DNA from 3 places in the Rhizobium favelukesii genome. Region 3 is predicted to be linked to each of the others. Evidence: predicted binding sites of a transcription regulator. Region 3 holds the regulator's gene; each other region holds the start of a gene.
The links. Region 3 encodes PhoB, which activates phosphate uptake and scavenging genes when phosphate is short. Its sites were predicted from a motif close to TGTCATNNANCTGTCAT; they were not measured.
Positions count from the first base shown of each region.

Region 1 (4,416 bases), 2.1 Mb from region 3:
GGCCAGAAATTCAGAGAGATCGCCGTCACACGCGGGGGCGGCCGCCTGCGAAGCCGGTGCACTCGGTGCCGGCGTCTGCGCGGCAGCGCCGGTGGCGAGGCCGGCAGCAAAAAGGAGTGCAAGTGCCGTGCGGCTTGCGGGCGAGCGGTGCATAGTTTCGATCCTCGTCGTCAATGGAATTCCGTCGATTTCCCAGATGATTGTGACGGAAGCAAGAAAGACCAGGGGACGTTACTAAGAATTTGTGTCCTTAGAGACTGCGGCTACCCAATTGTGCCAGTTCTGGCTCGATCCGGCGAAAACATTGATGTCCGTCGGGCCCTTGATACCAGGGATGACGCCCGTCGACGTGTACTGCCAGAAGGCCCAACGGCGGTCGGCATAGGTAACTTCGGGATGCTTTGCGACGGAGCGGACCCAGAAGTGATAATTCTGGAAGTAGCCGACGAGATTGTCGCGATGGAAGTCGACCGACGTGTAGATGATCGGACGCTTGCCGTAGTAGGCCTCGAGACGGTCCAGGAAGCGCTGCAGTTGGGCGCGGACCGTTGCCGGATCAGGGCGATAGCGGCAGGTCTTCGATTCCGAGTTCCATTCGACGTCGAGGACGGGCGGCAGGCGCATCGAATCCTTCGGCACATTGCTGATGAACCAGTCGGCCTGTTCATCAGGCGTCGAGCAGAAATAGTAGAAATGATAGGGCGCGTGGGGAATGCCAACGGAGCGGGCACGCTGCCAGTACTCATTGAAACGCGGATCGATGCGGTCTTTGCCTTCGGTCGCTTTGATGAATGCGAAGGCGACGCCGGAGTTCCTGACCGTCTGCCAGTCGATATCGCCCTGCCACTTCGACACGTCGATGCCGTGGATCGGCTGCTTCTCCGGATGCTTTGTTCCGAAGTCCTGAGGATCGGTGTCCTTGAAGCGCGTTTTTGGCTTTACGGACGCTGTTTCGAGATAGTCATAGCCCGATGACGTGCATCCAGCGAGCATGACAGCCAACGGCAAAACGCAAAACAGAAGCCGGCGCATAGATGTTCCGTCGCGAAACGAATGGAATTTTTGCCCCACAGCTCGACCTTCGTGATAAACGCGTCCAGCAGAGGAATGTCCCCTCTATTTGCCATATCAACGTAAAAATTCGGTTAGTTTCAAGCGAAATGTCAAGGTTTGGTCACAATGACGGCCCGCCAGGCATAGCCGCCGCCGATGGTCTCGAACGTAAGTCGTGCTTGGTTTTCAGAGGCTTGAGACTCCAGAACCTGCCGCAGATTGGCACGCGGCGACACGTGAAATTTTTGCAGCCACGCCTTGAGAACACGCGCAAACCAGCCTGGCAGGCGTTCCTGCTGGCCAAAATCGACGATGTGCAACTCGCCGCCGTGGGCTAGGGCGGCCAAGGCCGAGTCGATCGCGCACTCCCAATCCGGGATCATGGAAAGCGCGTAGGAAATGAGGATGCGGTCGAAGCCGCCGACGCCGAATTCGCGCGGCGTGAAGGCCGTCGCGTCCGCGACACGGAAATCCGGGAGCGTGGCTTTGGTCTCGAATGTCTTGCGCGCGGAGATCAGCATCTCCGCCGAAATATCGAGGCCGTAGAGCTTAGCCTGCGGATAATATCTATGGGCAAGCGCGAGGTTGCGGCCGGTTCCGCAACCGACCTCCAGCAGCGTGCCGCCTGCCGGCACATTCAGATTGCGGATCGTCTGATCGCGACCGAGCAGGTAATACTTACGCGTCAGGTCATAGATGTGGCGCTGATAGCGATACATGCCATCCATCAGGGCGGCATGGCGGTCGTCCTTGACGACCGGGTTGGTGTCGACGCCTCTCACGCGGTCTTCCTGTAGATATGGAAGCCGCCATAGATCGCCGAGCGATCGAGCGCCGTCAGTTCGATCGAGCGTTCCTCCATGTAGGTCCACTGATCGCCGATCGCAGGCGACAGGCGTCCTTCGATGATGCTTTTTTCGGCCGCGGTGCGGAAAATCACCCGAGCGCCTTCACGCGCGGTGCGGCTGATCTCGGCCCATAGATCATTCAGTTGCTGGTCCGTCATCCAATCCTGTGCGTCCAGAAGGATATAACGATCGCGCGAGGCGGCCGCCTCGCCGGCGAGAAGCTCGGTGAAGCTTGCATGATGAACGTTGACGCGATCCACATTGGCACGGATCGCCTCGTAGTTCGCCGGTTCGAGATAGGTCGGAAGCGGGCCGTCACCCTTCGGTGCGTAGCGGCGAGCGAAAGCCTGCCAGGCAAAATAGTTTTCCTGCATGGGGAAGTGGCAGGCGAGCTTTTCAAGACGGTGGCGCAGGACGGGAGCGATCGACTGGTCGGCTGCGAGGCTTGCCAGTTCGTCATACTGCTGCGGCGGGATGCCGAGGCCGAACAGCGAGCTCTTGCGGCCGGTGATCCAGCGTACGACCGGCTTGTCGAAGAGCGGTGCGATCCTCTCGTCGAAGAACTGGCGCTGCTCGCGCAGCGAACGTACCTTTGTCATCTCCGTCAGCTCGACGCCATGCAGGCGGGCAAGCAGGTGGGCTGCACCGATGAACCGACCGAGGAGGCCCGTTTCGTAGATGTTGCGGTCGAAAACCGTCACGCGCCGACGGCCGAACTTCCGGCCATTCCAGTAGTTCCGAGTTGTCTCGTCGAGATTTGCTGCGAGGAACTGGTCGAAGGCGTGGCTGTTCGACGTTTCGCGCGGTGTGGCGAGGAAGCGAACGAGGTCGGCGTGTCCGGGAAGGTGACGGAACGCCGCGAGTTTCAGCCGATTGAGGGCGATGTGATGCGCATTAAGGTCCACCACATCAATCGACGCCGGGCTTCTGGAGAGATAGGCGAGCATGTTGCAGCCGCCGGAGCCGATCGTTACGATGCGGTGATGCGGCTGAAGCTCCATCGCCAGCATGTCGAGGTCGGGATCTTCCCAAATTTGCGGGTAGACCAAGCCGGAAAACAATAGGCCGAAAAGCCGTTCCGAAAAGCCTGCCTTGGAGAAGGCATTGTGGCGGAGAAGGGCTGCCTTGAGTTTCCGGTTCTTGCGGAAGCCGGCATCCGGTGCAAATTCCGTCATATGAATCTTTCACCCTTTTAGCGTTCAGGGCGTTTAGCGCGCCGTCACTACAGTTTGATGACGCAGGCTGTGGGCAGGGCTTTGCGCGGCTGCAAATAGAAACGCATCCGGGCGTTCGGGTCTTTCGCGCCGCGGGCTTTCCTGCTTTTCTTGCAGGCATGGAGGACCGTACATGCGATTTGTGCTGCGTGTCGTGAAGTCACTTGCCCTTCTGCTGGTCGTGATCGTCGCTATGGGCGCGACTTGGCTTTACGTCAGCCCACCGGAATTGCTGCGGGTGGGTGATGGCTATGCAGCCAAGATCGTTTGCTCGAACGTCTTCCTCGCAGGGCGGGATCCTGAACAGGTGCTCTACGAGGACGTTCAGGCGCCGGGAAATCCGTTGCTGCGGCTGGTGCGTGTGGCTGTCGACAGGCAGGAGAAGCGAGTTACAGCGCGCATCCTCGGGGTCTTCGCACCGGGCTATGCGATCTATCGCGGCGCACTCGGCTGCAGCAGCGTGCCGGACGGGGATTTTGAAGCGGCAGCGAGCGCAGTGCCCGATCGCCCTGCCGCTCCAGAGCCGCAAAATGATGAGATATGGCCGGAGGGCAACGCCGTCGCAAAGGTCGATGACAGCCGTGTCGACGCGCTGCTTTCAGACACCAATTTGACCGGTCCTGAAGCGCGCGCGGTTGTCGTCGTTCACAACGGCCGTATCATCGCCGAGCACTACGGTGACGGCTTCAATCCAACAACGCCGCTGACGGGCTGGTCGATGACGAAGACCGTCAATGCAGCGATCGTCGGACGGCTGATGCTCGACAACAGGATCGCGTTTGGTGACGCAGCCCTCCTGCCGCAGTGGCAGGGCGGCGATCATTCAGCAATCAAGCTCAGGGATCTTCTGGGCATGGAGAGCGGCCTGGCCTTCAACGAGAGTTATGGCACGGTCGCCGATGTCACACGAATGCTCTATCTCGATGCAGATATGACGGCACTGCCGGCGAGCCTCCCCTTGGAGGCGAGCCCGGGCGTGCGCTTCAACTATTCGAGCGGCACATCGGTCTTGATCTCGAAGATATGGATGGATCGGATCGGCAACATGCAGGCAGCGCTTGCCTATCCCAAGATGGCGCTGTTCGATCCGCTCGGCATGTCGAGCGCCGTTCTGGAGGTCGATGCCCGCGGCACCTTTGCCGGCAGTTCTTATCTCTACGCCACAGCGCGGGATTGGGCTCGTTTCGGCCAGTTTCTTCTTCAGGACGGTGTCTGGAATGGACAGAGGCTGTTGCCGGAACGGTTCATGGCGGCAATGAGGACGCCGACTGCCGCCTCTGGTGGCAAATATACGCAGGCGC
Region 1 covers NZ_HG916852.1:2,693,544-2,697,959, reverse strand. The annotation lists gene LPU83_RS51950 (lytic murein transglycosylase) at 1-153, opposite strand, end outside; gene LPU83_RS51945 (glycoside hydrolase family 25 protein) at 235-1,032, opposite strand; gene LPU83_RS51940 (class I SAM-dependent methyltransferase) at 1,164-1,781, opposite strand; gene LPU83_RS51935 (BtaA family protein) at 1,832-3,076, opposite strand; gene LPU83_RS51930 (serine hydrolase domain-containing protein) at 3,249-4,416, shown strand, end outside.
Region 1: a site for PhoB is predicted at 3,123-3,139, ahead of LPU83_RS51935 (BtaA family protein). Genes of this name have one in related genera too.

Region 2 (4,416 bases), 1.8 Mb from region 3:
GGGCTTCATGGCGCAACTATAAGTCACGGAGGCGAAAGAGAAAAGCCGTACGACTGGGCAGTCTCAACGCCCCGGCAACATCGTTTCGAGGCGCAGCAGCGCAATGCGCTCGACCTCAGCCATGGCGGTGGTGAACTCCTCGTCGCGGCTGTTGTCGATGCGCTTTTCGAAGGCCGCGAGAATATCGTCCTTGTTCAGCCCCTTTACGGCGATGATGAACGGAAAGCCGAATTTTTCGACATAGGCGGCGTTGAGTTCGGTGAACCGTGCGTGCTCCTCGGCGCTCAGGCGATCGAGCCCGGCGCCGGCCTGTTCCTTTTTGCTGTCTTCCGTCAGCTCGCCTGCTATCGCAAGGCGCCCGGCAAGATCGGGATGAGCGCGCAGCACGCCGAGCCTCTCTTCCGGGCTTGCTGCACGAAAGATGGCGACGAGCGCCGTGTGCACACGATCCACGGTCAGTTCATCACCGATGAAACCGTCGTCATAGGTGCGCTCGGCAACGAACGGCGAATGCTCAAAGACGCCGCCATAACGTGATACGAACTCGTCCCGCGAAAGCATCAGATCGTCTCCGGCTTGTGGTGGGCATGCCAGTGCTGTGCGATCTCGATGCGCCGCGGGATCCACACCTTGTCATGCTTCAGCACGTATTCCATGAACCGCTTCAGCGCCGCCGCGCGGCCCGGGCGACCGACAAGTCGGCAGTGCAGGCCGACCGACATCATCTTGGGGCTGCCTGCCTTGCCTTCGTCATACAGCGTATCAAAGGCATCCTTGAGGTAGGTGAAAAACTGGTCGCCCGAATTGAAGCCCTGTGGCGTGGCAAACCGCATGTCGTTGGTTTCGAGCGTATAGGGAATGATGAGGAACGGATTGTCATCGATGCCCTTCACCCAAAACGGCAGGTCGTCGGCATAGGAGTCAGAAGAATAGAGGAACCCTCCCTCTTCCATAACGAGACGCAGCGTGTTGTCCGAGGGCTTGCCCTGATACATGCCGTAGGGACGCTCGCCGGTCAGCGCCGTGTGCAGGCGCACGGCTTCCTGAATATGCTTGCGCTCGACGTCTTCCTGGAAGTCCTTGTATTCCAGCCAGCGGTAGCCATGGCTGGCGATTTCCCAGCCGGCTTCCTTCATGGCCGCGACGGCCTCGGGGTTGCGCGCCATGGCGAGCGTCACGCCATAAACGGTCGCCTGTACCTTGAGTTCCGTGAACAGGCGCCACAACCGCCAGAAACCGGCGCGCGAGCCATATTCATAGATCGACTCCATGTTGAGGTTGCGTTGGCTCTGCCAGGGTGCAGCGCCGACGATTTCCGACAGAAGGTTTTCGGAGGCCGGATCGCCGTCTAGAATGCAGCTCTCGCCGCCCTCTTCGTAATTGATGACGAACTGGACGGCCACGCGGGCATCGCCCGGCCACTTCGGATCGGGCGTATTGCGTCCATAGCCGATGAGATTGCGCGGATAGGTCTCGGATACCATGAAATCACCTTCCTGAAAGTCGGCGAAACGGTAACATCCGCAGACGGAATGTCGAGACGGAAAGTACGCAACAGAGTTTCGCCTTTGCGGCACAAACCCTTAGGCTAACGCAGGAACACGATCCCGCCGAGCGCTGACCTTGCCCATCGGATGCAGCGAATGCACGCGAAACGGCCCGCCATTCCCTTCCTCGATCATCAACGCAACGTTGGCGACCTTCACGCGATCGGCAAGTACCGGCTCGAAGACGGCCCGAAGCGCCTGCTCGACCCGTGGCATGTCGCAGTGGCTGACGGGGCCGGTCAGCGGCATGTGAAAACGAAATTCGTCCATCACATAGGGGCTTCCCCAGCGGTGCAGATTGGCGAACTGCGCCGCAGATAGACCACCCGGATCGGTCCGCTCGATTTCCGCCTCGCTCAACGGCGCGCGGAATCGATCGAACTCCTGAACAACGGCACTGGCAAGGTAGTGGGCGTGTTCGCAGGGCAGCGACGGAACGAGACTGTAGAACGCACCGAGCCGGGCCACCTCCAGACGATTGATGTGAAACGGCGTCAGTGTGCCGCAGAAGCGCATAAGATCGCGCAAAAGTTGCGCCTCCGTCACATCGGCGGCAAGGCGAAAGGGTGCCTTCAGGACACCGTGAAAACCATAGCGGCGCGGCATCGCCGTATGGAAAGCGATCTCGTGAATGCTCAGGCCGCGTATTGCGGTCGGCTCGACCGTCTCGCCGGAAAACACGTTCCGACCCAACCAATTTGCGGCCACATATGAGAGCGGGTCGCTCGCAGCGGGCGTGAAGCAAATCGCATAGCGCATCACATTTCCTCCGTAGACAAACGGCGCAGCCCTCCGTCGGCGCCGCGATTGCGCTAGCAGATAGGTGATTTGCGTGACAGATTGACGAAAGGCAGGAAACGCTAATTCACGTTTAGCGTGACGCTACGCGGATGTGATTGGCAAGCAGGAAGCTTTCGGGCAGCGCAAAGGGCGGCTGACGACCGGCGGCCAGGTGGACCGCGACCGCCGCCAGATGGTGCGCCAGACCGAAGCTGACCTTGAAGCCGCCCGTCAAGGCGACAAGGCTGTCATGATCTGGATGCGCGCCAACCATCGGATCACGGTCGATCGCCTTCGGCCGCAGACCGGCCCATCGTTCGACAATGGGCGCGCCTTGCAATGCCGGCACCAGTTGTGCGGCTGCCTCAATCAGTGCGTCCAGCTGTCGATCGGTCGAGAACGGCTCGTCGAAGCGAACCTCGCTCGTGCTGCCGATGGCGACATGACCGCCCTCATGCGCAACAATATACAGCCCATCGCGGAAGATCGTCGGCATGGACGGGTCCACGTCGACTTTCAGCAATGCCGCCTGGCCTTTGACGGGCTGGCCGAGCGGCCTTGAAAGACCCCCGGTGCTGCGCTCGAGCAAGGGAAAGGATTGGTGGCCCGCGGCCACAATGCATTGGCTGAAAGTAACGTCGCCCATGCTGGTCTTTGCGACCTTGCGCTGAAGATCGAAACCATCGACCGAAACGTGCTCGGCAACGCGGACATGCCGTGCGTCACGCAGGAATGCAGCGAGTACAGCGATGAGAGAGAGCGGGGCAACTCTGGCGGCAAGCGTGTCGTGCACGAAGCCACTTTGGCCAGCCGCTCCGTCGAGCCAATTCTCTTGGGGAGGCCTGTCGAGCACATGCCAGTGGAAGCGCCGCTCGCCCGCGATCCAGCGCTCCTCAGCATCCCGGGAATGGCCAAGCGCGATCTTACGCAAATGCGGCTTCGGCAACGGAATGAGACGCCCTGAGCGGCGATAGCCGGTGGAAAGGCCCGTCTGCTGTTCCAACGCTGCAATCTCCGCTTCCAGCGAAACCAGCGCATCGAACTGAAATTGCTTCTTGGCGTTCCACTTGTCCGGCATATGCGCCATGAGGGCTCCCAGCAGGCCACCGCTTGCGCCGTGGCCGAGCCGATCGGCGTCGACGAGCAACGCATCGATGCCGAGACGCTCCGCGTGAACTGCCGCCCACAGCCCCATGATCCCGCCGCCGACGATCAGCAGGGCAGTCGATGATTGACCGGAAGACAAGGCCGGACTATCGGCTTTGGTCATGACAGATACGGATCCCGAAAAAATCGCTGGCGCGCACCAGCCGCTTGAGTGGCGCGACGGCGATATGCCCTATTCACCGGCCTTTGGCGACCATTTTTATTGCCAGACTGACGGCAGGTTGGAATGCGGGCATGTCTTCCTTGCCGGCAACGGCCTGCCGCAACGCTGGCAGGTTCACGGCGACTTCCTGATCGGCGAGCTCGGCTTCGGCACCGGTTTGAACTTTGCCGAGACATGGCGCCAGTGGAAGCTCAATCGGCGCACGGGGCAGCAACTGCACTTCATGTCGTTCGAGCTTTATCCGATGCACCGCGAGGAAATCGATCGTGCGCTTTCTCATTGGACCGAGATCGATGCCGAACGGCAAGCCCTGGCGGCAGCATGGCCAGAAACGCCGCAGGCAACGGTATCGCTGAGGCTTGATGACCAGACATCCCTCAGCGTCGTCTGCGGCCGCGCTCTTGAAGGCGTTGCGGCCACCGAGGCCGGCTTCGATGCCTGGTATCTCGATGGCTTCGCCCCGTCGCGCAACGCCGACATGTGGTCTGCGGAATTGATGCACCTCGTCTGCGACAAGACGAAGCCGAACGGAACCTTTGCGACCTATGCCGCGGCCGGCTTTGTCCGGCGCAACCTGATTGCGGCAGGCTTTGTGGTGGAGCGTCGAAGCGGCTTTGCCGGAAAGCGCGAGATGCTGTGCGGCATCAAATCCTAGCTCGCCGAGCGCCCAGCCTGTTGCTCGCTTCGGCCCAACCACAGCTCCAGCTTCTCTTCGAGCAGTTCCGGGCTGATCGGCTTTGACATGTAATCGTCCATGCC
Region 2 covers NZ_HG916852.1:2,993,716-2,998,131, forward strand. The annotation lists gene LPU83_RS53390 (nucleotidyltransferase family protein) at 1-9, opposite strand, end outside; gene uraD (2-oxo-4-hydroxy-4-carboxy-5-ureidoimidazoline decarboxylase) at 64-561, opposite strand; gene puuE (allantoinase PuuE) at 561-1,484, opposite strand; gene LPU83_RS53405 (DUF1045 domain-containing protein) at 1,584-2,306, opposite strand; gene LPU83_RS53410 (NAD(P)/FAD-dependent oxidoreductase) at 2,419-3,597, opposite strand; gene mnmC2 (tRNA (5-methylaminomethyl-2-thiouridine)(34)-methyltransferase MnmC2) at 3,596-4,312, shown strand; gene LPU83_RS53420 (PAS domain-containing hybrid sensor histidine kinase/response regulator) at 4,309-4,416, opposite strand, start outside.
Region 2: a site for PhoB is predicted at 2,380-2,396, ahead of LPU83_RS53405 (DUF1045 domain-containing protein). Genes of this name have one in related genera too.

Region 3 (4,416 bases):
ATCCGCAAGCGCAAGCTGCCAGCCGAGCAGGTCGTCTGGCTGGTGATTGCGTTGGCCCTTTATCGTCATCAGTCGATCCCGGAGGTGGTGGCCCATCTTGATCTGGTTTTGCCCGATGAGGTCAACGCGGATATTGCCAAGAGCGCGTTGACACAGGCACGGCAGCGCTTGGGTCAGGCACCGTTGGCGCACTTGTTTGCAATGAGTGCATCATGCTGGGATGAACGCCACCAATCCGGGCGTGCCTGGCGGGGTCTTTGTCGTTATGCCGTGGACGGCAGCACGCTGCGGACGTCCAACAGCCCGGAGAACCGGGCGCATTTTGGAGCGCAGGCCTACGCGTCTGGCGTTGTCGCAAGCTATCCGCAATTGCGGCTGCTGACGCTGACGGCGCTGGCGACGCATCTGGTGCGTGATGCGGTGTTCGGAGCCTATGGCACAAACGAGATGCTCTACGCCAAAAGCCTGCTCGACCGGGTTCCGGACCATTCGCTGACGGTCTTCGACAAGGGCTTCTTCAGTGCCAGCCTTCTCTTGCAATTGCAGACGAAGGGACATGAGCGTCACTGGCTGATTCCGGCCAAAGCCAACAGCACATGGGAACGACTGGATCCGCACCCCACCGATTATCGGGTGCGCATGAAGGTCTCGCCCCAGGCGCGGCAGGCAGAACCGGACTTGCCGGCCTTCTGGGAGGTCAGGGCCATCGAGACGACCACCAGCCATGGCAAAAAGCGCATATTGTTGACATCGCTGATGGACAGACAAACTTATCCGGCAAGCGAAATCGTCCATCAGTATGAAGAGCGATGGCGCATCGAGACAAGTTATCGCGAACTCAAGCAGGAGCTTCTCGGTAGCGAACTGACCCTGCGAAGCGGCACGCCGGAGACTGTCTATCAGGAGGTCTGGGGCGCGTTGCTGGCCTACAATCTGGTGCGGCTCGAAATGGCAGAGGTCGCGACCGAAGCCCAAGTCGAGCCAACCCGACTAAGCTTTATCACAGCCCTGCATTACCTGCGTCACGAATGGGGATGGATGGCGATCGAAGCACCCGGCAAAATCCCCGCCCACCTCACCAGATTGAGAAACAGATTGGCAGACTTGCTGCTGACAGAAAAACGGGGGCGATCATGCCCCCGTGTCGTCAAAAAACTGCCTGCCAGATACCCGATAAGAGCCGTAAGCAAACCTAAGTGAACTGCATTACCGCACGAGGCGGGCCCGTTTTTTTGTTTCCGAGATGAAAGCCGCTCGGTCCCCATCGAAGCCTTATGCTTCCATGGAATATCCGGCGCCGCGCACGGTGCGGATGACATCCTGCATGTTGGAGAAGTTCAGCGCCTTGCGCAGGCGACCGACATGGACGTCGACGGTGCGTTCGTCCACATAGATATCGTGACCCCAGACGCCGTCGAGGAGCTGTGAACGCGAGAAGACGCGTCCGGGGGACGCCATCAGGAACTCGAGGAGCCGGAACTCGGTTGGGCCGAGGCGGACTTCACGGCTCTTGCGATGAACGCGATGCGTCTCGCGGTCGAGCTCGATGTCGCCGCACTTCAGCAGCGTGGAGAGCACCTCCGGCTTGGCGCGACGAAGCATTGCCTTGACGCGCGCGACAAGCTCCGGCGTCGAAAACGGCTTGACGACGTAGTCGTCGGCGCCGGTGGAGAGACCGCGAACGCGTTCGCTTTCCTCGCCGCGAGCCGTCAGCATAATGATGGGAAGGCGCTCGGTTTCCGGTCGCATACGCAGACGCCGGCAGAGCTCGATGCCGGACACACCCGGCAGCATCCAATCCAGGATCAAAAGGTCTGGCGTGCGTTCCTGCAGCCGGATCTCGGCCTCGTCGCCGCGCAGGATGGTATCGACCTCAAAACCTTCAGCTTCAAGGTTATAGCGAAGAAGCACGCTCAGTGCTTCTTCGTCTTCAACGACAGCTACTTTAGGGATCATTCGTTTCGGTCTCCTGGGGGCGCGGTCGCAGAACGACTATTCCGTGACGGCGCCGACGGTGTTGGCGGTATCGTCCTTCGGACGTTCGCCTTCCGGCTGAGCACCGGTGGCCATGTAATAGATGGTCTCGGCAATGTTGGTGGCGTGGTCGCCGATGCGCTCGATGTTCTTGGCGCAGAACAGAAGATGCGTGCAGCTGGTGATGTTGCGCGGATCTTCCATCATGTAGGTGAGCATCTCGCGGAACAGCGAGGTGTACATCGCGTCGATTTCCTCGTCGCGCTCGCGGATCGACTTTGCCTTGTCGGCAGCACGGCTCGTATAGACGTCGAGGACTTCCTTGAGCTGGACGAGCGCCAGTTCGGAAAGGTGCTCGAGGCCGCGGGCGAGCTTGCGCGGCACGCCGGCACTCTGGACAGCAATGACGCGCTTGGCGGTGTTCTTGCCGAGATCGCCGACGCGCTCAAGATCGGCCGCGATGCGGATCGAACCCATGATCTCGCGGAGGTCGGCCGCCATCGGCTGGCGACGGGCGATCGTAACGATTGCCTTGTCACCGATCTCGCGTTCAGCGTGGTCGAGGATCACGTCGTCAGAAATGACCTTCTGGGCCAGGGCAGTATCGCCGTTTACAAGAGCGCGAACGGCATCCGAGACCATCTGCTCGGCCAGGCCGCCCATTTCCGAGATACGGCGGGACAGGAACTTCAAATCATCGTCGTAGGCAGAAAAGATATGTGTCGATGCCATAGGGATCATCCTTGAATATCGTGAGTGTTACCGACGCCGGCGATCAACCGAAGCGCCCCATGATGTAGTCCTGGGTGCGCGGATCGTCCGGGTTGGTGAACATCTTGTCGGTATCGTTCTCCTCGACGAGGTTGCCGAGGTGGAACATGGCGGTGCGCTGCGAAACACGGGCAGCCTGCTGCATCGAGTGCGTCACGATGACGATCGTGTAGTTCTCGCGAAGCTCGTGGATCAGCTCCTCGACCTTTGCCGTCGCAATCGGATCGAGCGCAGAGCACGGCTCGTCCATCAGGATCACTTCAGGGCTCACGGCAACGGCGCGGGCGATGCAGAGGCGCTGCTGCTGGCCACCGGAAAGGCCGGTGCCGGCTTCATGAACGCGATCCTTCACTTCGTTCCACAGGCCGGCGCGCTGCAGGCTGAGTTCGACGATCTGATCCATGTCGGCCTTCGACTTGGCGAGACCGTGGATGCGCGGGCCGTAGGCGACGTTTTCGTAGATCGTCTTCGGGAACGGGTTCGGCTTCTGGAACACCATGCCGACGCGGGCCCGCAGTTCCACGACGTCGATATCCGGATCGTAGATATCTTCGCCGTCGAGCGTGATCTTGCCGGTGACGCGGCAACCGTCGATCGTGTCGTTCATACGGTTCAGGCTGCGCAGGAAGGTGGACTTGCCGCAGCCCGAAGGGCCGATGAGCGCCGTCACGGTGTTTTCGCGAATGTTCAGTTTTACGTCGAAGAGCGCGCGCTTCTCGCCGTAGTAAACCGAGACGTCCTGGCCGATCATCTTATAGGGAACGGTATTCATCTTCTGATCCAGCGCCTTCTCAACTGCTGCTTCCGTCAACATGTTCATAATGTCTACTCCGTTTACCAGCGGCGCTCAAAGCGACGACGCAAGAGGATGGCTCCGAAGTTCATGACGATCAGGAACAGGAGCAGGACGATGATGGCACCCGACGTGCGTTCGACGAACGCCCGTTCGGCTTCGTTGGCCCACATATAGACCTGCACCGGCAGGGCCGTCGAAGGATCCATCGGCGTTGCCGGAGCGTTGGCTACGAACGCGACCATGCCGATCAGGAGGAGCGGTGCGGTCTCGCCGAGCGCGTGCGCCAGGCCAATGATGGTGCCGGTCAGGATGCCGGGCATCGCAAGCGGCAGTACGTGGTGAAAGACCATCTGCATCTTGGAAGCGCCGAGGCCAAGAGCAGCCGCCCGGATCGACGGCGGCACGGCGCGAAGTGCTGCGCGGGTCGCGATGATGATCGTCGGCAAGGTCATCAGCGTCAACACCAGACCGCCGACCAGCGACGCCGAGCGCGGCAGGCCAGCGAAGTTGATGAAGACGGCAAGACCGAGCAGACCATAGACGATCGAGGGAACGGCTGCGAGGTTATTGATGTTCACCTCGATCAGGTCCGTCAGCTTGTTTTTCGGGGCGAATTCTTCGAGGTAGATCGAAGCGGCAACGCCGATCGGCAGTGCGAGGGCAAGCACGATCAGCATCAGGTAGAGCGAGCCGATCAGCGCAACGCCAAGGCCCGCGGCTTCCGGACGGCTGGAGTTGCCGTTGACAAAGAGCCCGGTGTTGAACTGCTTGTGCAGGGTACCGGTGGCAGCCAGCTGGTTCATCCAGCCAACCTGCTTGTCGTTCACCTTGCGGTTCTTTTCGTCCACCTTGAGGTCGATCTGACCCTTGTTGGC
Region 3 covers NZ_HG916852.1:619,758-624,173, reverse strand. The annotation lists gene LPU83_RS41450 (IS4 family transposase) at 1-1,200, shown strand, start outside; gene phoB (phosphate regulon transcriptional regulator PhoB) at 1,273-1,956, opposite strand; gene phoU (phosphate signaling complex protein PhoU) at 1,993-2,706, opposite strand; gene pstB (phosphate ABC transporter ATP-binding protein PstB) at 2,750-3,565, opposite strand; gene pstA (phosphate ABC transporter permease PstA) at 3,580-4,416, opposite strand, start outside.